DNA from 4 places in the Aeromonas sp. CU5 genome. Region 2 is predicted to be linked to each of the others. Evidence: predicted binding sites of a transcription regulator. Region 2 holds the regulator's gene; each other region holds the start of a gene.
The links. The regulator sigma-54, encoded in region 2, starts transcription at its own class of promoters, with help from an activator protein. The targets are predictions, from matches to a motif close to TGGCACNGTTTTNGCTT.
Positions count from the first base shown of each region.

Region 1 (5,162 bases), 1.7 Mb from region 2:
TTGGCGGTCTGGGATGGAAACTCGATGACACCATCTTGCAGGATCTTGATCCCCACCAGTTTGACGTCCGGGGCGTCTTGAAACTGCTGTTGCAGTGCCAATACGTCATCAATAATGGCGGGCGATGCGTGGATCCCCACCAGTGCCAGCGCGGACACATGGCCGGTCAGCTTGCCTTCCCGGGAGAGCATGCTGTACGCCGGCAGCAGGCCGGTGTCGCGGCGATCCGGCTCGGCGTTGAAGATGGGCGCGAGGGGGCGAATGTTGCTGATAGGGTCCATCCAGGCGGTGATGCCCACCTGATTGAGCTGCTTGGCTGCTGTCATGATGGCTTTGGCAATCGTCTCGTCGCTGACCGGTGGCAAAGCTTTGAGGATGGCATCCCAGCCACCTTCCGAGGCAAAGCCACTCAGTTGGCCGGATGGGGTGAGGCCAAAATTGCCTTTCAGCGGGGCATAACGACCGGCAAGGGAGTCGGCATCAATGCCCGCCTTGCGCAGCATGGCCTGATTGGCCCAACCGGTGTGGGCATCCGAACCGGCCAGCACTACGGGGAGCTGCTGGTATTGCGGGCCATTGAACACCTGATCGAGCAGGGGAAGCTGATGCCAGTAGTCGAGGGAGACATTGCTGTATAGCTGCACATCCCCCAGTGTCAGGCGGGGATCATCCTTGCTGCGGGTCAGAAATTGCTGCACCTGTTCAACCTGATTCATGGCATCGGGAAAGTTAACCGTCATCCCCTGAAAACCGGCAAATGCTGCGTGAACATGGCTGTCGATGAGCCCTGGCATCAGGTACTTTCCTTGCAGATCAAGGCGTTTGGCATGGCTGCCGAGGCGGGTGCTGACCTCCTGATAGCTGCCGACCGCCACGATCTTTTTACCTTCAATGCCGACCGCCTCCGGGTGAGGGTTCGCCGGATCGCCGCTGTAGATGGTGCCGCCAAAGATCAGGGTCTGGCTCTGTGACTGGGCATTGGCGGCGGCAGGAAGCGTCACCAGCAGGCTGGCGAGCAACAGCGTTTTGATATTCATGGGCATGACTCCGTCGCTTCGGCGCCCGAAGGCACCGAAGTGGGTAAATGGAAATGAGGTATCGGCTTATCGGTTGATCAGCGGGATACAGATATCAAACACGTAATGATCCCGGTCAGGGTCAGTGCCCGCGTGGTATTGCTCGTAACACGGGCGATCGTCGCAGCTCAGCCCTTTGCTCACCACCCAGCGAAACGCCGTCTCCCAGCTGGCGACCAGTTGATCGCCGCGAGCGATAAACTGACATACCGCATAGGGGCCAGCGGCAATGGTCTGGGTGGTTAACTGGCGCCCTGCGGGGATCTTTGGCCCCAGCTCGATGCAGACGTCAGTACGGCAGCGTGTCTCATCGGTGATATCAGGGATATCCCAATAGAGACTCAGGGTGCCCGCCGGTGTCATCGCCTCGTCTGAGGCGAACAGCGCGAGCAGATCCCGATGGGCTTGCTCGCAGGTCTCCTTGCCATAGGGGCCCAGGCGGCGCATGTACGCCACGCGCCGGGCGGGCATCTGCTTGACGCTTGCCCCCTGCAACAGACCCGGGTGTTCGGTGACCGGGTGCATGACCAGGTCATCATAGGTTTCAAAGGGAAGGGGATCGTTTCCAATCTTGCTTTTCCAGTTTCCCCCTTGTTGCTGGCGGTATTCCGAGGGGCTCATGGCGAAGTGTAGGCGAAAGGCCTTGGCGAAATTCTGGGAGCTGGAGAACCCGGCGGCCAGCGCGAGGGTGGTGATGTCGCTCTGCGGTGAGGCCAGCAAGCGACGGGCGGCGCGCTCCATGCGTAGGCGTCGGGTAAAGCCAGCGATGGTTTCGCCGACCATCGTCTTGAAAATGCGGTGGAAGTGAAAGGTGGAGATGGCGGCCGCCGTTGCGACTTCATCCAGACTCGGGTTGTCATCCAGATGGTGGCTGATGTAGTCCATCGCCTTGAACACAGGTTTGCGATAATCCAGGGCGTACTCCTTGCCAGCCAGCAAAAGTGGGCATCAGAGTCGGATTTAATCAGAGCCACCTGCCGTTGTCGAACCCGTCCGGCCTGGTCTGGCCACTCATCCGCCCCGCGCTTTTAACGCATTGGCACTTTAATTGCTTATTGGCTGTCAGCGTCAATGATTTGTCTGGGGATGGAAAATGGAAATAAGTGCAAGCAGCCTGATGCAAGAGATGCAGGCGCTCAAGATTGAAGCAGGCGCAACGCCGCTGGCACAGCCCGGTCGCCCGGTGACATCCGACTTTGGTCAGCTGCTGCAACAGGCGCTGGGCAACGTCAACGAGCTGCAAGGCGCCGCCAATGATCTGCGCACCCGTTTCGACATGGGCGACAAGTCGGTGGATCTGGCCGAGGTCATGATCGCCGGCCAAAAATCGTCCATCGCCTTTGAAGCCACGGTACAGGTGCGCAACAAGATGGTCGATGCGTACAAGACCATCATGAACATGCCGGTATAAGTGATTACTGAACATCATGAACATGTCAGCAATAAGGACATAAATCGTGGCTACTGACCAAAACGGCGATCTGCTGATAAACGATGAGGGTACCGCCGCCCTCGATGAAAATGAGCAGAAGAGTTCGGCGCTGGGATTCCTGTCCAATACCGATGTACTGCGACAAATCACCCTGATCCTGGGGCTTGCCATCTGTCTGGCCATTGCCGTCTTTATCCTGCTGTGGGGCAAGGAGCCGGACATGCGTCCCCTCGGCACCTACAGCACCCAGGAGCTGGTGAAGACCCTCGACTTCCTCGATCAGCAAAAGATCCCCTATGAAGTGGATGGCAAGAGCGTACTGGTCAGCGCTGAAAGTTACCCCACTATCCAGCTGGCCCTGACCCGTGCCGGTCTCGCCAATGTCGTTGATGCCACCAATGGTGGTGAAGATATCCTGCTGAAAGATTCCAGTTTCGGCGTCAGCCAGCGGATGGAGAGCGAGCGTCTGAAGCTGAGCCGCGAGCGCCAGTTGGCGAGCGCCATCGAGCAGTTCCAGAATGTGGCCAAGGCTCAGGTGCTGCTGGCCATTCCGAAAGACAACGTGTTTGCCCGCAATGAGCGCAAACCCAGTGCCACTGTGGTGCTCAACCTGAAAGGCGCGGCGCTGGGGCAGGGTGAGGTGGACTCCATCGTCGACATGGTCGCCTCTGCGGTACACGGCCTTGAGACAACTCGCGTAACTGTCACCGACCAGAATGGCCGCCTGCTCAACTCCGGCTCGCAAGACCCGGTCTCTGCCCAAACTCGCAAAGAGTTTGCCATGCAGCAGAAGCAAGAGATCGAGTACAAGCAAAAAATTGACGCAATTCTGATCCCGGTGCTGGGTGCCGACAACTATACGGCGGAAGTGGATCTCTCCCTCGACTTCTCCCAGCAAGAGCAAACCCGCAAGACTTACAACCCGGATCTGCCTGCGGTGCGCTCCGAAATGACCATGGAAGAGAACAGCGCCAATGGTAGTAGCGGTGGTGTGCCGGGGGCACTCTCTAACCAGCCCCCTGCCGCGTCCAACATTCCCGAGCAGGCGACCGCTGCTGATGGTGCCAGCGCTGCAGCCTCTGGCCGCTCGCGCAAAGAGGCGACCCGCAACTTCGAACTGGATACCACCGTCAGTCACACCCGTCGCCAGATGGGTGGCATTCGCCGCATGACCGTTTCGGTGGCGGTCGATTACAAAGCGGTGCCCGGAGCGGATGGTGCTGTGACCCGCGAGGCCCGTAGCCAGGCCGAAATTGATACCCTGCGCCGTCTGCTGAGTGGCGGCCTTGGTTTTGATGTGACCCGGGGTGATACCCTTGAGGTGGTCGCCATTCCGTTTAATCGCCCCGAGCTGGAAAGTGTCGCCGACCTGCCGATTTACGAGCAACCCTGGTTCTGGCGTGCGGTGCGCATCGCGGCATCAGTGCTGGTGATTATCGTATTGATTGTCACCGTGGTTCGCCCCATGCTCAAGCGACTGCTCTATCCGGATGCCAAGCCGGAAGGGGAAGTGGATTTTGACAACCACACTGTGCTGGGGGGCGATGACGAGTTGAGCCTGCTGTCCGCTCAAGTGGAGGGCGATCAGGTATTCGGTGTGCGCGATGGTCAGCTGAAGCTGCCTGATCTGCACCGCGATGAAGACTTGCTCAAGGCGGTGCGTGCGCTGGTGGCGAACGAACCGGATCTGGCCGCTCAGGTCATTAAAGAATGGGTAACCAACAAAGATGCCTGAAGAAAAGAAGACTCAAGTCATCGGCAATGACATCACCGACGGCCAGCGCCAGATCCTCGATCAGATGTCCGGCATTGAGATGGCGGCGGTACTGATGTTGAGCCTCAATGAAGAGGATGCCGCCCAAATCTTTCGCCATCTCGAGCCAAAGCAGGTGCAGCGGCTCGGTATGTCGATGGCCTCGATGTCTGACTTCAGTCACGATCGGGTAGCGGCGGTGCACCGTCAATTCATCGACGACATCCAGAAGTACACCAACATCGGTATCGGCAGCGAAGATTTCGTGCGCAAGGCGCTGGTGGCGGCCCTTGGCGAGGACAAAGCCAGTAATCTGGTGGATCAAATCATATTGGGTTCAGGCTCCCGCGGCCTCGACTCCCTCAAGTGGATGGATGCCCGTCAGGTGGCCAGCATCATCCTGAACGAACACCCGCAGATCCAGACTATCGTGCTCTCCTATCTGGAGCCGGAGCAGTCCGCCGAGATCCTGAGCCAGTTCCCGGAGCAGGTGCGCCTGGATTTGGTGATGCGGATCGCCAACCTGGAAGAGGTGCAACCGGCGGCGTTGCAAGAGCTGAACGACATCATGGAGAAACAGTTTGCCGGTGCGGCGGGTGCTCAGGCTGCCAAGATGGGTGGCCTGAAAGCAGCAGCCAACATCATGAACTATCTGGATACCAACATCGAAGGCCAGCTGATGGACTCTATCCGCGAGTCGGATGAAGAGATGAGCCAGCAAATTCAGGATCTGATGTTCGTGTTCGAAAACCTCATCGATGTGGACGACCGCGGTATCCAGACCATGCTGCGGGAAGTGCCGGGCGAGTTGCTGCAACGGGCACTCAAGGGCTCTGACGATCAGATGCGCGAGAAGATCTTCAAGAATATGTCCAAGCGTGCGGCGGAAATGCTGGCGGAC
Region 1 is NZ_CP023817.1:2,465,987-2,471,148, reverse strand. It holds gene CK911_RS10795 (amidohydrolase) at 1-1,037, opposite strand, end outside; gene CK911_RS10790 (GyrI-like domain-containing protein) at 1,104-2,015, opposite strand; gene fliE (flagellar hook-basal body complex protein FliE) at 2,170-2,487, shown strand; gene fliF (flagellar basal-body MS-ring/collar protein FliF) at 2,534-4,243, shown strand; gene fliG (flagellar motor switch protein FliG) at 4,236-5,162, shown strand, end outside.
Region 1: fliE (flagellar hook-basal body complex protein FliE) is a predicted target of sigma-54. The motif match lies at 2,114-2,130, and genes of this name have one in related genera.

Region 2 (5,162 bases):
AGCCGATACCGACTGTGAGATAGCTGCGATTGTTACGCTCCAGATGGGGCAACCAGGTCACCAGCATATGCTCGATCTGCTGGGTGAACAGCATCACGTCGGCCTGCGCCGAGAGGTAGTTGGCGACCGGCTCATCCTTGCCGGTAAACGGCTTGAGCTCGGGGACCCAGTGCGGATTGGGCAAAAAACGGGCATCGAACACGAAATCCGCGTCCTTGGGAATGCCGTACTTGAAACCAAACGACTCGAACACCAGCACCAGCTCGTTCTCTTTCTTGCCGAGCACCCGGGTCTTGATGAGCTCGCTCAGGTCATGAATGCTGAGGGTGGTGGTATCGATGCGCAGATCCGCTGTCGAGGAGATGGGCGCCAGCAAATTGGTCTCTTCACGGATCGCCTCATCCAGCGACAACTTGTTACGCGACAAGGGGTGCAAGCGGCGGCTCTCGCCATAACGCTTGAGCAAGGTGCCATTGTCGGCATCAAAGAAGAAGCTGGAGAACGTGACTCGCCCTTCATTGCGCACCTGCGCCAACAGGTTTTCCAGCTTATCCGGATCGCTTGGCAGGTTGCGCACGTCGATGCTGACCGCCAGCTTGTCATACTGGCTTTCGACCGAGACAATCAGCTGGGGCAGCAAGTTAACCGGCAGGTTATCCACACAGTAGTAACCCAGATCTTCCAGCACACGCAGGGCTACCGTTTTACCGGAGCCCGAACGTCCACTTACCACGATTAACTGCATCTTGTTCCCTCACGCCAAAACAGGTGGGTCATTCCAAGCCTGAGTATCAGGCCGAGGTCATGATCTGATAGAGCTCTTCATCGCTGGTTGCCTGACGCAGCTGGCGACAGACCGCCTTGTCACCCAGCTTGGAGGCCATCAGAGAAAGGGTCTTGAGATGCTGCTTGCACTCGCTTTCAGGCACCAGCAAGGCAAACAACAGGTCTACCGGTTGGTTGTCGATGGCATCAAAAGGGATGGGATCAGCAAAGGTCATCAGAATCGCGGTTGGCGGGAATGCATCATCAATACGACCGTGGGGAATCGCAATACCGGCACCGATCCCGGTACTGCCCATTTTTTCGCGGGCCAACAAGCATTCGAACAGCGCCTGACGGGAGGTGCCAAGGCGTTCGGCGGCCAACTCGCTGATGATTTCGAGGGCGCGTTTCTTGCTGGTACAAGGGACTGCACTTTTGGTGCAGTCCCGACTCAATATGTGTTCAAGTTGCATAGTTATTTTTTATTTAACTTATCTTTGTGCTTGATGATCTGCCTGTCCAGCTTGTCGAGCAAGGTGTCTATCGCAGCATACATATCAGCATGCTCAGAGGTAGCAAACACTTCGCCGCCACTGACATGCAATTTAGCTTCCGCTATCTGGTTCAGTTTTTCCACACTAAGCACCACATGAACGTTATTAATGTGGTCAAAGTGACGCTCGAGTTTGGCAAATTTGTTACTCACGTATTCACGCAGAGCTTCGGTGATCTCGACATGGTGTCCGGTCAGGTTAATTTGCATAACATCATCCTTTTGTTTTGCCTAAACCAGGCGTTTACGCTGATTGGAAGGTGCGATAAACAAGGATTCGCGATACTTAGCGATCGTGCGTCTCGCCACCATAATACCCTGTTCGGCCAGCAAATCCGCGATCTTGCTATCACTTAACGGCTTGGCAGGATTCTCTGCCGTGACCAGCTTCTTGATGAGCGCGCGAATTGCGGTCGATGAGCACTCTCCTCCTCCTTCGGTGTTCACATGGCTGGAGAAAAAAAACTTCAGTTCAAATATGCCCCTTGGGGTATGCATGTATTTCTGGGTTGTCACCCGGGAAATGGTCGATTCATGCATCTCCACCGCTTCGGCGATGTCGTTGAGCACCATCGGCTTCATCGCCTCTTCACCATACTCGAAAAAGCCCTGTTGTTGCTCGACAATACAACAGGCTACTTTCAGCAGGGTATCATTGCGACTCTCGAGGCTCTTGATGAACCATTTGGCTTCTTGCAGATGGGAGCGAATAAATTGGGTATCCGTGCCACTGCGCGCATTGCGGGCCATGGCAGCATAGGTCTCGTTGACCCGGATACGCGGGGAAGAATCAGGATTTAGCTCAACGACCCACTTGCTACCCTTCTTGACCACAGAGACATCGGGGATCACATACTGGGAGTCACTCTGGATGATGCCATTGCCGGGGCGCGGCTCCAGCAGCTGGATCAGATCCAGCACCGACTTGAGGTCGCTCTCTTTGAGTTTGGTCTTGCGCGCCAGGGTTCGGTAGTCACGATTACCGAGCAGATCCATATGTTCGAGGAGCACCTCCTTGGCCTCGTTGAGCCAGGGAGTCTGCGGGTCATACTGCCCCAGCTGGATCAACAAACACTCCTGCACCGAACGGGCAGCGATGCCGACCGGATCGAAATGCTGCACCCGCTTGAGCACAGCTTCGACCTCATCAAGCTCGACCTCCAGCGCATCGCTACTGACCGCTTGCAAGATATCCTCCAGCTCAACGGTCAAATAGCCGGACTCGTCGATAGCATCGATGATAGCGAGGGCGATGGCAGCATCCACATCGCTGAACGGGGTGAGCCGCATTTGCCACAACAGATAATCCTGCAGGTTTTCGGTAGTCTCGCCCTGATAAACGCTATCTTCCCCATCGTGGATAGGGCCAGCGCTCTGGGCGGTCCCGGCAGAGTAGACTTCATCCCAAGTGGTATCTACCGGCAACTCGTCCGGCATCTGCTCCTGCGCCATGGCATCGCTGGAATCCAGCTGGCTGGCGTCAACAGGCTCTTCCGGGCTGGTCTCTTGTACTTCACTCTCTTCCTGCTCCAGCAGGGGGTTGTTCTCGAGCGCTTGCTGAATTTCCTGCTGAAGTTCCAAAGTGGAGAGCTGGAGCAGACGAATCGCTTGTTGTAATTGCGGCGTCATGGTCAGGGACTGACCGAGACGCAACTGTAATGTCGGCTTCATCTACGTCGGGATATCCTTATGTTCAGCGAGGCATTCGTCAAAGAGAATGAAGGCATGCCCCCTTACTATAGACTGAATTGATCGCCCAAATAGACGCGCTTGACCTGTTCATCGGCGAGGATGTCTGCCGGTGCACCTTCGGCAATCATCTTGCCGTGGCTGACGATATAGGCCTTCTCACATACGTCCAGAGTCTCTCTGACGTTGTGGTCGGTAATCAAGACGCCAAGGCCTCTATCTTTCAGATGCTGAATGATCTTCTTGATGTCTATCACAGAAATCGGGTCAACCCCGGCAAAGGGTTCATCCAGCAGAATAAAACGCGGTTCTGCCGCCAGCGCGCGGGCGATCTCGACACGACGGCGCTCACCGCCAGAGAGGCTCTGACCCAGGTTGTCGCGAATGTGGGTGATGTTAAACTCTTCCAGCAGTTGCTGAACCTTGTCCTCACGCTCCTCGCGGCTCAACCCCTTGCGGGTCTGCATCACCCCCATCAGGTTGTCGAACACCGACAGGCGGCGGAAAATAGAGGCCTCCTGCGGCAGATAGCCGATGCCATTGCGAGCCCGCACATGCATCGGCTGCAGGCTGATATCCTGATCGTCGATAGTGATGATACCGGCATCCCGCTGCACCAGTCCCACGATCATGTAGAAGGAGGTGGTCTTGCCCGCCCCATTGGGGCCCAGCAGGCCGACAATCTGGCCGGTGCCCACTTCCAGGCTAACGTCGCTGACCACCATGCGACGTTTGTAGCTTTTTTGCAGCCCAACTGCTTTTAACACTGCCATGGCTTATTTTCCCTGCTTCTTCTGGTCGGCGGGTTTGTCGAAGTTCTCTACCTGATCCGGCAGGAACTCGGTCCTCACTCGCTGGGTCGGGTTCTTGCTCTCGGCAGTCATTTTTTGTTTGTCGATGTCATAACGGATCAGGTCGCCAGTGACCAGACTATCTTCCTGCTTGAGCTGACCGTTGCCGGTAATAGTGACCAGCCGGTTTTTCAGCTCGTAACGAATGCTATTGCCATGAGCATTGACCGGCTTGCCGTTATCCATGATCTGGAAGAAGGTCGCTGGCTTGCCGTAGGCAGTCATCACCTCGGCCCCTTTCTCACCGGAACGGGTCACCACCACCTTGTCGGCATGGATCTTGATGGTGCCCTGAGTGATGATGACATTCTGTTCAAAGGTGATGCGATTATCCTGCATCTCGGCCACCTGTTTGACGGCATCGACATAGACCTTCTCGGCAAAGTCGGACTCTTTGGCAGTCACAGCACCACACAACAACAGGGCTGCGAGAGCCAGATTAGCGTTTTTCATTGAAATAGATGGCATGACCTTGATCCAGTAACTCAAAATATTTGCGGTCCAGATGGCCCTTGAGGCCAACCCCTTGGGTCTGGAAATCCCGACCCAGAATATTTACTTCCCGGTTGCTGCGCACATCCTGCGTCACCAGATCCAGCTCCAGATAGGGCGTATCGAGCGTGGAGATGAAGCTAGTTGGCAGTAGCCCATCCAGATGCACCTTATCCCGCAGGATCACGTTGTCACCGGTGTTGAGCACGCCGGTTTCGGCAGTGATCTTCCACTCGGCACTCCCCTGCTCGTCATACATATAGACCACCGGCTGGTCGAAGGTCGCCTGCTCGAGCAGCTGGTAATACTCTGCGTAGTCAGACTCCAATCGCTCGGTACGTTTACCATTCACGTCAAAACGGGTGGTCACCAGATTCCTGGCGACAAAATCCGGCTGATAATTTTCGATTTTGACGGCGCTCTCCGGCACCAGCTCCACCTTGCCCAACTGCCAGGCGACCAGCGCCACCAGCAGCAATAAGGCAAACAACAAGGTCTGTCTGCTCATACCGATGCCTCGGGCAGGTCATCGGCCAACCCCTGCGCTTGCAGGATCAGGTCGCACACCTCGCGCACCGCGCCCATGCCACCGCCAAGGCGAGTCACCATATCAGCACGGCTCAGCACCAGCGGATGAGCATCCGCCACCGCGATGCCAAGGCCACAGGCGGCCATCACCGGCAGATCTATGGTGTCATCTCCCATATAGGCAGCCTGTTCCGGGCTAAGCCCCAGCTTGGCCAGCAGCGCTTCGAAGTGAGGCAGCTTTTTATCAGCTCCCTGCACCACGTGAGCCACACCCAGGCTTTTCA
Region 2 is NZ_CP023817.1:4,163,190-4,168,351, reverse strand. It holds gene rapZ (RNase adapter RapZ) at 1-745, opposite strand, end outside; gene ptsN (PTS IIA-like nitrogen regulatory protein PtsN) at 792-1,238, opposite strand; gene hpf (ribosome hibernation promoting factor) at 1,241-1,528, opposite strand; gene CK911_RS18850 (RNA polymerase factor sigma-54) at 1,550-2,989, opposite strand; gene lptB (LPS export ABC transporter ATP-binding protein) at 3,055-3,780, opposite strand; gene lptA (lipopolysaccharide transport periplasmic protein LptA) at 3,784-4,311, opposite strand; gene lptC (LPS export ABC transporter periplasmic protein LptC) at 4,298-4,858, opposite strand; gene kdsC (3-deoxy-manno-octulosonate-8-phosphatase KdsC) at 4,855-5,162, opposite strand, start outside.

Region 3 (5,162 bases), 560 kb from region 2:
CCTGCCCGACTCGGCCAAATGGCTGCTGTCGTTCGGCATGCTGCTGGGCCGACTGGAGATCCTGACGGTCGCAGTGCTGTTCTTCCCCTCCTTCTGGCGTCAGTAACGCCTCTCTGCGTACCAGCAAAAAGCCGCAGCGTTCACCCGCTGCGGCTTTTTCATATCGGGCACAGAACCATCGACCCACCGGCTGACAGCCAGCTGGCTTGAGCGCCATCGCCTGATAGCCAGACATGAAAAAACGCCCCCAAGCCAGGGGCTTGGGGGCGTTTTGCAATAAACCATTAGCAGTCGGTGACGACCATCAACAGCTCAAGCCGTTGGATTAAGCACGACCTGCGCGCTTACGATCCATCTCAGTCAGCAGCTTCTTACGAATGCGGACTGCCTTAGGAGTAACTTCTACCAGTTCATCGTTGTCGATGAACTCGAGAGCCTGTTCCAGGGTCATGCGGATCGGCGGAGTCAGCACTTGAGCTTCATCGGTACCGGAGGCACGCATGTTGGTCAGCTGCTTGCCCTTCAGGCAGTTAACTGTCAGGTCGTTGGAACGGGAGTGAATACCGATCACCTGGCCTTCGTATACTTCGGTAGCGTGACCGATAAACAGACGACCGCGGTCTTGCAGACCGAACAAGGCGAAAGTCAGAGCCTTACCGGTTGCGTTGGAGATCAGCACGCCATTCTGACGCTCGCCGATGCTGCCACCCTTGTGCGGACCGTAATGGTCGAAGCTGTGATACAGCAGACCGGTACCGGAGGTCATGGTCAGGAACTCGGTCTGGAAACCAATCAAACCACGGCTCGGGATCATGAAGTCAAGACGCACACGGCCCTTGCCATCCGGAGTCATGTTGGTCATCTCACCCTTACGCAGGCCGAGTTGCTCCATCACGGAACCCTGGTTCGCTTCTTCCACATCGACAGTGACTGTCTCATACGGTTCGTGAAGCACGCCATCGATGGTGCGCAGGATAACTTCTGGACGGGATACCGCCAGCTCGTAGCCTTCGCGACGCATGTTTTCGATCAGGATGGAGAGGTGCAGTTCACCACGACCGGATACACGGAACTTGTCCTGGTCATCAGTGTCTTCCACACGCAACGCCACGTTATGAACCAGTTCCTGGTCAAGACGCTCACGGATGTTACGGGAAGTAACGAACTTACCTTCTTTACCGGCAAACGGTGAGGTGTTGACCTGGAAGGTCATGTTCACAGTCGGCTCATCAACAGACAGAGCAGGCAAGGCTTCAACTGCGTTGTTATCACAGATGGTGTCGGAAATTTTCAGCTCACCCAGACCGGTGATAGCGATGATGTCGCCCGCTTGCGCGCTTGCAACTTCAGTACGAGCCAGGCCCAGGTAACCCAGTACCTGACCGACCTTACCAGTACGAGTCTTGCCATCAGCACCAACAACAGTAACCTGCTGGTTGCTCTTGACGCGACCACGGCTGATACGGCCGATACCGATAACACCCACGTAGGAGTTGTAATCGATCTGGGAGATCTGCATCTGGAAGCCGCCTTCAGGATCGGCATTCGGTGCTTTTACGTTATCAACGATAGCCTGGAACAGCGGCTCCATGCTGTCAGACTCAACGTCCTGATCCATGGAGGCCCAGCCGTTCAGCGCAGAGGCGTAAACAACTTTAAAGTCCAGCTGTTCATCAGTGGCTCCCAGGTTGTCAAACAGGTCAAATACCTGATCCATAACCCAATCAGGACGAGCGCCCGGACGGTCAACCTTGTTGATAACCACGATCGGCTTCAGACCCTTGGCAAAGGCTTTCTGGGTCACGAAACGGGTCTGTGGCATCGGGCCGTCAACGGCATCAACCAGCAGCAGCACGGAGTCAACCATGGACAGAACACGCTCAACCTCACCACCGAAGTCGGCGTGACCGGGGGTATCAACGATGTTGATGCGGTAGTCATTCCAGCGGATCGCGGTGTTCTTGGCGAGAATGGTAATACCACGTTCCTTTTCCAGGTCGTTGGAATCCATCAGACGCTCTTGACCATCAGTGGTACGGTCCAGGGTTCCAGACTGCTGCAGCAGCTTATCAACCAGGGTAGTTTTGCCGTGGTCTACGTGCGCAATAATCGCAATATTGCGTAAATTCTCTAACATTCTCGCCTCAATCACCGGGTAAAATTGGGCGCTAATTGTACTCTCGCCTTTGTGATCTGCCTAGCAGAATTGCAGCCCATTCACGCACAACTACAGATCTGGATCATAGACCGCCCCGACAAACCCTGCTTAGATGGGAAGTGACCGTATGATATGCACCACTTTAGAGCACCAAAACGATCCATCGTTGCACTAATTTGATGCGTGACCAGTCATGACCGCCTGATTTTGGGGCACATCTCCTGCGGGATGACGCTGAAATCAAGCTGCCACAAACTTGGCACGATACTGGCTTATGTGAATACGATGACGCATTCACCCAAAGATTTTTAACACCGGAGGTTACTTAGCATGTCAGCCCAGAACGTTTTGGCCCTGATCCAGGAACACGAAGTCAAGTTTGTTGATCTGCGCTTTACCGACACCAAGGGTAAAGAGCAGCACGTATCCATCCCTTCTCATCAGGTCAACGAAGATTTCTTTGAAGATGGCAAGATGTTCGATGGTTCCTCCATCGGCGGCTGGAAAGGTATCAACGAATCAGACATGGTACTGATGCCGGACGCAGCCTCCGCCAAGCTGGATCCCTTCACTGAAGAGACCACCCTGAACATCGTTTGTGACGTGCTCGAGCCTGCCACCATGCAGGGCTACGACCGCGACCCGCGCTCCATCGCCAAGCGTGCCGAAGATTTCCTGAAGTCCAGCGGCATCGCTGACACCGTGCTGTTCGGGCCGGAGCCGGAATTCTTCATGTTCGACAACATCACCTTCTCCAACACCATGGGCCACAGCTTCGTGAAAATCGAATCTGAAGAGGCTGCATGGAACTCCGGCACCGAGTATGAGCACGGCAACAAGGGCCACCGTCCGTTCGTAAAAGGCGGCTACTTCCCGGTTGCGCCGGTCGACTCCTCCCAGGATATCCGCGCCGCCATGTGTCTGGTGCTGGAAGAGATGGGCCAGGTCGTTGAAGCTCACCACCACGAAGTGGCCACTGCTGGTCAGAACGAGATCGCTACCCGCTTCAACACCCTGACCCTGAAGGCTGACGAAGTACAGGTACTGAAGTACGTGATCCACAACGTGGCCCACGCCTACAACAAGACCGTCACCTTCATGCCGAAACCCATGTTCGGTGACAACGGCTCCGGCATGCACTGCCACCAGTCACTGGCCAAGAACGGCGTCAACCTGTTCGCGGGCGACCTGTACGGCGGCCTGTCCGAGATGGCTCTGCACTACATCGGCGGCATCATCAAGCACGCCAAGGCTATCAACGCCTTCGCCAACCCGACCACCAACTCCTACAAGCGTCTGGTGCCGGGTTATGAAGCACCGGTCATGCTGGCCTACTCCGCTCGCAACCGCTCTGCCTCCATCCGTATCCCGGTGGTACCGAGCCCGAAAGCCCGTCGTATCGAAGTGCGCTTCCCGGATCCGGCCGCCAACCCGTACCTGGCCTTCGCAGCCCAGCTGATGGCCGGTCTGGACGGTATCATCAACAAGATCCATCCGGGCGATGCCATGGACAAGAACTTGTATGACCTGCCGCCGGAAGAAGCCGCAGAAGTGCCGACCGTTGCCGGCTCTCTGGACGAAGCGCTGTCAGCCCTGAATGCAGATCGCGAGTTCCTGACCCGTGGTGGCGTGTTCAGCGATGACTTCATCAACTCCTATCTGGAGCTGAAACAGCATGACGTTGACCGTGTGCGCATGACCCCGCACCCGCTGGAGTTCGAACTGTACTACTCCGTCTAAGTCAGAACAGTCTGCCCGTTTAAATCCGGCCAGCTTGCTTAATCGTGACCAAACCCGCCATCTGGCGGGTTTTTTCTCTGATAGGATTAAGCGAGATACCGTCAAGGAGAGATGGATGAACAACAAACATGGCGTAGGGACTCTCGCCCTCCTGTTGCTGACCTCGTTCGCTGCAAATGCAGCCAAGGTTTACTCCTGGGTCGATGGCAACGGCGTCACCCACTACACAGATGCACCACCACCGGGCAAGAGTGCCAAAGAGGTCGATCTGCGGGTCGCCCCCCTCATCGGTAGCTCGCCTCGTTCGGTACAGGTGGACAACTTCAACAGCCTGACCGGCGCCGATGCCAAGAAGGAAAAAGAAGCGGCCAAGCTGGCCATCGAACTGCTCTCCCCTGAGCAGGGCAGTACGCTGCGCGACAACACCGGCAACATCGTCTTTCAGGGCACCATCAGCCCCAAACCACCCACCCAGTACGATGTGCGCCTGACCCTGGATGGCAAAGCCGCCCCCATCGTCAGCAACAGCCTGTCGATCCGGGTAGAAAACGTCGATCGTGGCGCCCACGAGGCGCGGCTCGAGCTGCTCGCCAAAGACGGTACGATCCTTGCTAAATCCAGCTCAGTCACCTTTTACCTGCATAGAGCAAGCGTGACTCCGGCTCCCACACCCACCCCAAGGCCGACTAGGGGTGATATAGCGCACCGATGCGGGTAAACTCAATGCACCATGTCGGTGCATTACAGGTGCATAGCACCGTTTTAGGGAGAAACCTGTGCCAACCCGCTCGGACAATGCCAAGACCCTATTGGATAATTTATTTACCGCCGTGATCCTGATGGATGAGCGGCTCTGCATTCAATTCGTCAACCCGGCGGCGGAACAGCTACTTTCCCTCAGTGAACGCCGGTTGATCGGCATCGAACTGCCCCATCTGCTGGAGCATATCTCCCTCGACTTGCAGCGGCTCAAGCATTGCCTCGTTTCAGGGCAAGGCTTTACCGACAGCGAAGTGACCCTGGTAGTGGAGGGAGAACCCAGACTGGTGGAGATCAGCGTCAGCCCGCTCGCCGACCATGAGCAGCGGCTGATGGTGGTGGAGCTGCGCAAGATCGATCAGCAGAAGAAGATCAGCCAGGAGCAGCAACAACATGCCCAGCAGCAAGCCGCCAAGGAGCTGGTGCGCGGCCTGGCCCACGAGATCAAGAATCCCCTCGGCGGCCTGCGCGGCGCAGCCCAACTGCTGCAAAAAGAGCTGCCGGA
Region 3 is NZ_CP023817.1:3,604,745-3,609,906, forward strand. It holds gene CK911_RS16175 (TrkH family potassium uptake protein) at 1-106, shown strand, start outside; gene typA (translational GTPase TypA) at 326-2,137, opposite strand; gene glnA (glutamate--ammonia ligase) at 2,489-3,898, shown strand; gene CK911_RS16190 (DUF4124 domain-containing protein) at 4,014-4,616, shown strand; gene glnL (nitrogen regulation protein NR(II)) at 4,675-5,162, shown strand, end outside.
Region 3: glnA (glutamate--ammonia ligase) is a predicted target of sigma-54. The motif match lies at 2,416-2,432, and genes of this name have one in related genera.

Region 4 (5,162 bases), 1.3 Mb from region 2:
TCACTGCCGGTGCACTGCCCTTGCTTGCCATCTCGGGGCTGATCGGCATTTTTGTTGGCGATACGGCGCTGTTTGCCTGCATGAATCGGCTGGGGCCAAGACGCAGTGCCCTGCTCTTCTCCTGTCATGCGCTGTTTTCTGCCCTGCTCGGGCTCTGGCTGTTTAACGAAACACTCACTGATTGGCGACTGCTGGGGGCCATGCTGGTGTTTGCCGGCGTAATGCTGGCGATCCTGTTTGGCAGACGCAGTAGCAGCAACGAGTGGGAGCAGATCCGGGGCAATCTGGCTCTGGGGATTGGCCTTGGCCTGACGGCGGCGCTTTGTCAGAGTCTGGGGGCCATTATAGCCAAACCGGTGATGATGAGTGGCGAGGTGGATGCGGTGAGTGCATCGGGTATCCGGATGGGCAGTGCCCTGCTGGCCCACTGCGTCCTGCGGCTGGGGCGCTTGCCTCTAGCCATGCCGCTCAAACCGGTCAATCGCCAGATCCTTGCCATGATTGCCACCAACGGTTTTCTGGCGATGGGGCTGGGCATGACCCTGATCCTGATGGCCTTGCGTAAGGGCGAAGTCGGTATGGTAGCCATACTCTCCTCCTCCACTCCCGTGCTACTGCTGCCGCTGTTGTGGTGGCACTCGGGGAGCGGCCATCCATTGCCGCCTGGGCTGGAGCCCTGATTGCCACACTCGGCACCGCGCTGGTACTGGGTTTCAGCGGTCACTGAAACCCGATAAGGCACGCGCAATCAGAACAGCGCGATCTCCTCAGCAGTGAGTTCGCGATAGTCACCCGGCGCCAGCGCATCATCGAGCACCAGGCTACCAATTTGCTCACGATGCAGGCCCACCACCTTGTTGCCGATCGAGGCAAACATTCGCTTGACCTGATGGTACTTGCCTTCATGGATGGTCAGTCTGGCCTCGCACTCATCGAGAATTTCAAGCTGGGCAGGACGAGTTTTGTCATCCTCATTGCGCAGGAATACTCCTTCGGCAAACAGATCTATGGCATCCGGGCTCACCGGGTCGGCCAGCCAGACGTGATAAGTCTTGGCACACTCGTGGCGCGGCGATGTGATGCGGTGGGACCATTTACCATCATCGGTCACCAGCACCAGACCCGTGGTGTCGAGATCGAGTCGCCCAACCACATGCAGTTTGCCCATCGCTGGCTCATCCATCAGGAAAAACACTGTCGGGTGATCAGGGTCTTCATTTGAGCAGACGTAACCGACCGGTTTGTGCAGCATGAAATAGCGGTTGCGCTGCTCTAGCATCAAGGTGACACCGTCAAATTCGATCTGGCTCTGCTCATTGATATGAAAAGCGGGTTGCTTGACCACAATGCCATCCACCATGACCTCACCCTGACGGATCAGTTTGCCGGCAAGCGAGCGGGTCAAATCAGAACAATCGCAAAGAAATTTATCAAGCCGCATTCACAACCTCAGGTCCAACAAGTAAAGGGGCGTCATTATATCGGGCGGCGGCCACAACGCCACTGTTAAGGGGTTACCCATCATGACGATCTGGGCTTCCAATGTTACACTTATCACTAATACCTCATCTGAACGATGCTCATAATAATAAACGCCAGGAAAAATCCATGAAGTCCCAAGCATCCTATCCCGTGATCCCCGTCAACCAGCTGAAACCCGGCATGTATGTCATTGCTATCGCCAGCCAGACCGGTGGGATGGAGATCGCCCAGATGGGAATGGTGACGAATGTGGCACAAATTGCCAATCTGGTGCGACAGGGGGTGCTGACGGTGCGCATCGATCTGGCCCGCAGCAAACTGGGCAGTGCCGAGAGCGAAGCCATTACCTCCCCCGACCTCAATGCCAATAGCGCTCAAGTGGGACGCAGGGCCAGTGCCAACAGCGAAGGGCGAGAGCTGAAGATCCGCCGTCTTTATCAGGAGGCACGCGAGCTACAGAGCAAATTCATTAGCCACCTCAAGGCAGGTGAACCCATCGACATCACCCCGCTGGCCGCAGTGGCCGAGGAGATGGTCGACACCATGTTCACCCATGGCGATGCCATGCTCTGTCTGGCCCGCATTCGCGCCAAGGATGCCTACCTGATGGAGCACTCCATGAACGTGGCTATTCTGCTCGCCAACTTCGGCCGCTATCTGGGGCTGGAGCGTAGTGTGCTCAAAGAGCTGACCCTGGGGGGCCTGCTGCACGACGTGGGCAAGATCATGACCCCGGACGAGGTGCTCAACAAACCGGGCAAACTGACCGACGAGGAGTTCGCCATCATGCGCCAGCATGTGGTGCACAGTTACGAGATCCTCAGCAATACCCCGGGCATCACCCCCACCATGCTGGAGGTGGCCGCCAACCATCACGAGCGGCTCGATGGCACCGGTTACCCGCAGCGGCTCAAAGGCGATCAACTCTCTCTTTATACCCGCATGAGCGGTATCGTCGATGTCTATGATGCCATCACCGCAGATCGGGTCTACAAGGCTGGCATGCAGCCAACCCAAGCCTTCCGCATCCTGCTCAAGGGGATCAATCAGCACTTCGATGCCGAACTGGTGACCAAGTTCATCAAATGCATGGGGGTCTATCCGGTGGGAACGCTGGTGCAACTTTCCAACCAGCGGTTGGCCATCGTAATGCAGCGCAACGAGCAGCAGCCGCTCAAACCTATGGTCAAGGTGATCTATCACGCTACCCAGCGCCACTACCTCGATGTGCAGTGGCTGGACTTGGCCAAATCAGGTGTGCAGGAGAGTATCGAAAACACCGTCGACCCCAAAGAATTTGGCATCAGCCTCGCCAACTTCTTCTAGGGGCAGTCGTCCATTTCACTACCCTATCGGCCTCGTCAACGTAACTATGTGCAGCTACAGGACAACACCTGCACTCACTGCCACGATATCTCTGACCGAGTATGGACCTTACTCGATCCTCATATATTGGGGAACAAGGCCGAGTGGCGCCTTCGACATAGGCAATGCATTGTTTATTAACTGATTTCTTCTGGCGCGGCCTCTCTGGCGAGACTTGCCGTCTGATTGTTGCTGGGCCGTGAGGGTAGAAGGGTTCAGGGCGTATCACCTCTGTTGCTTGAGCTGCTTGCAGGAATCAATCTGCAGGATACGCCACCCTTTTATCCTTGCGTACATCCGAAATCCCCCTGAACCCACTTATTACACTCCTCCACTCATCTGTTGGCATTCTAATTGCTTTCTTCCGGTCAGAGTCATCTGTTTGACGGAGAATGCCATGGATCACCTGCTTTATATCGCCATGTCCGGGGCCAAAGAGACCATGAACAGCCTGGCTGTTCGGGGTAACAACCTCGCCAATGCCAATACCACGGGTTTCAAGTCTGACTTTGAGCAGGCCAGAAGCATGCAGGCGTTTGGCGAGGGCTTGCCGACTCGTGTGTTCGCCATGGCGGAGCGTCCTGGTCAAAATCTGCAGCATGGCATGCTGATGACCACCGGACGGGATCTCGACGTGGCAGTTGATGGCCCGGGCTGGATTGCGGTGCAAGACCCCAAAGGGGGCGAAGCCTATACCCGCATGGGGAATTTGCAGGTCAATGCGACCGGCAATTTGCAAACGTCGACCGGATTGAACCTGGTGGATGACGGTGGCCAGCCTATCGTGCTGCCGATGCCGATGGAAAAACTCGAGATCAATCGTGACGGCACCATCAGTGGCCGCCCCGAAGGGGCAGCCGCCAACTTGCCGGAAGATTTTCAGCGGATCAAACTGGTCAATCCGGCTGCTGATGCCGTGGAGAAGGGACAGGATGGTCTGTTTCGCCGCAAGGATGGTCAAAATGAGGCCGCCTCAGCCAATGTTGGCTTGATTGCCGGCTCTCTTGAAGGGAGCAACGTCAATGTGGTGGACGAGATGACCAACCTGATCCGGTTGCAACGCCAGTTCGAAACCCAGGTCAAAATAATGAAGACGGCCGAAGAGAATGATGAAGCCCAAACCCAGCTGCTGCGTATCAGCTAATCAAGGAGTTACACCATGAATCCTGCACTCTGGATCAGCAAGACCGGGTTGGATGCACAGCAGACCAATATTTCGGTCACCTCCAACAACCTGGCGAACGCCAGCACCGTGGGCTTCAAAAAGTCGCGGGCCATCTTCGAAGATCTGCTTTATCAGAACATCAATCAGCCCGGTGGCCGCTCCTCTGCCGATACCGAACTCCCCTCCGGCTTGATGCTCGGTGCGGGAGCCAAGGTGGTAGCGACCCAGAAAAACCACAGTCAGGGCAACGTGCAAACCACCGACAACTCACTGGATCTGATGATCAGTGGCCGGGGCTACTTTGAAATTCAGCTGCCCGATGGCAGCGCTGCTTATACCCGTAACGGCCAGTTTACCCTCAATGATGAAGGCACCATTGTCACCCCTGGTAATGGGTACCCTCTACAGCCGGAAATCCAGATCCCGGAAAACGCCCAGAGTGTCACGGTGGGTGAAGATGGTCAGGTCTCGGTGCAGCTCAAAGGAGACGGCGCCTCACAGGTGGTGGGGCAGGTCAATATCTCCGACTTTGTCAACGCCAGCGGCTTGCAGCCGATGGGGGAGAACATGTTTGTCGAGACCCAATCCAGTGGCGCCGCGATTCAGGGGGTTGCCGGGGCGGATGGTCTGGGAGTGATCAAGCAGGGGATGCTGGAGACCTCCAACGTCAACGTGACCGAAGAGCTGGTGAACCTGATCCAGGCCCAGCGGGTGTACGAGATGAACTCCAAGGTTCTCTCGGCAGTGGATGGCATGATGTCCTTCCTGATCCAGCGTACCTAATTAGGAGGCGCATGATGAAAGCCGTATGGATGCTGGGATTGCTGGTGCTGGGAGGGTGTAGCAGTACCCCCAATACGCCCAGGCCGGATGATCCCGAATTCTCCCCCGTCTACGGGGAGTCGGATCCTGTCTCGGTGCGACCGACAGGAGCCATTTTTCAGCCGGATCAGGTCAATGGCATCTATTCGGATATCAAGGCGCACAAGGTAGGCGACATCATCACCATTGAACTGTCGGAATCGACCTCCGCTTCCAAAAAAGCCAATACCCAGAGTGGCAAGGACAACAAGTTCAATCTGGAACCGGTGACACTGGGTGGCGTGCCGGTCACGGCCAGCCCCTACGACCTCTCTGCCTCTATTGGTCA
Region 4 is NZ_CP023817.1:864,504-869,665, reverse strand. It holds partial or broken gene CK911_RS03975 (DMT family transporter) at 1-727, shown strand, start outside; gene rsuA (16S rRNA pseudouridine(516) synthase RsuA) at 749-1,441, opposite strand; gene CK911_RS03965 (HD-GYP domain-containing protein) at 1,609-2,808, shown strand; gene flgF (flagellar basal-body rod protein FlgF) at 3,245-3,991, shown strand; gene flgG (flagellar basal-body rod protein FlgG) at 4,007-4,795, shown strand; gene flgH (flagellar basal body L-ring protein FlgH) at 4,810-5,162, shown strand, end outside.
Region 4: flgF (flagellar basal-body rod protein FlgF) is a predicted target of sigma-54. The motif match lies at 3,191-3,207, and genes of this name have one in related genera.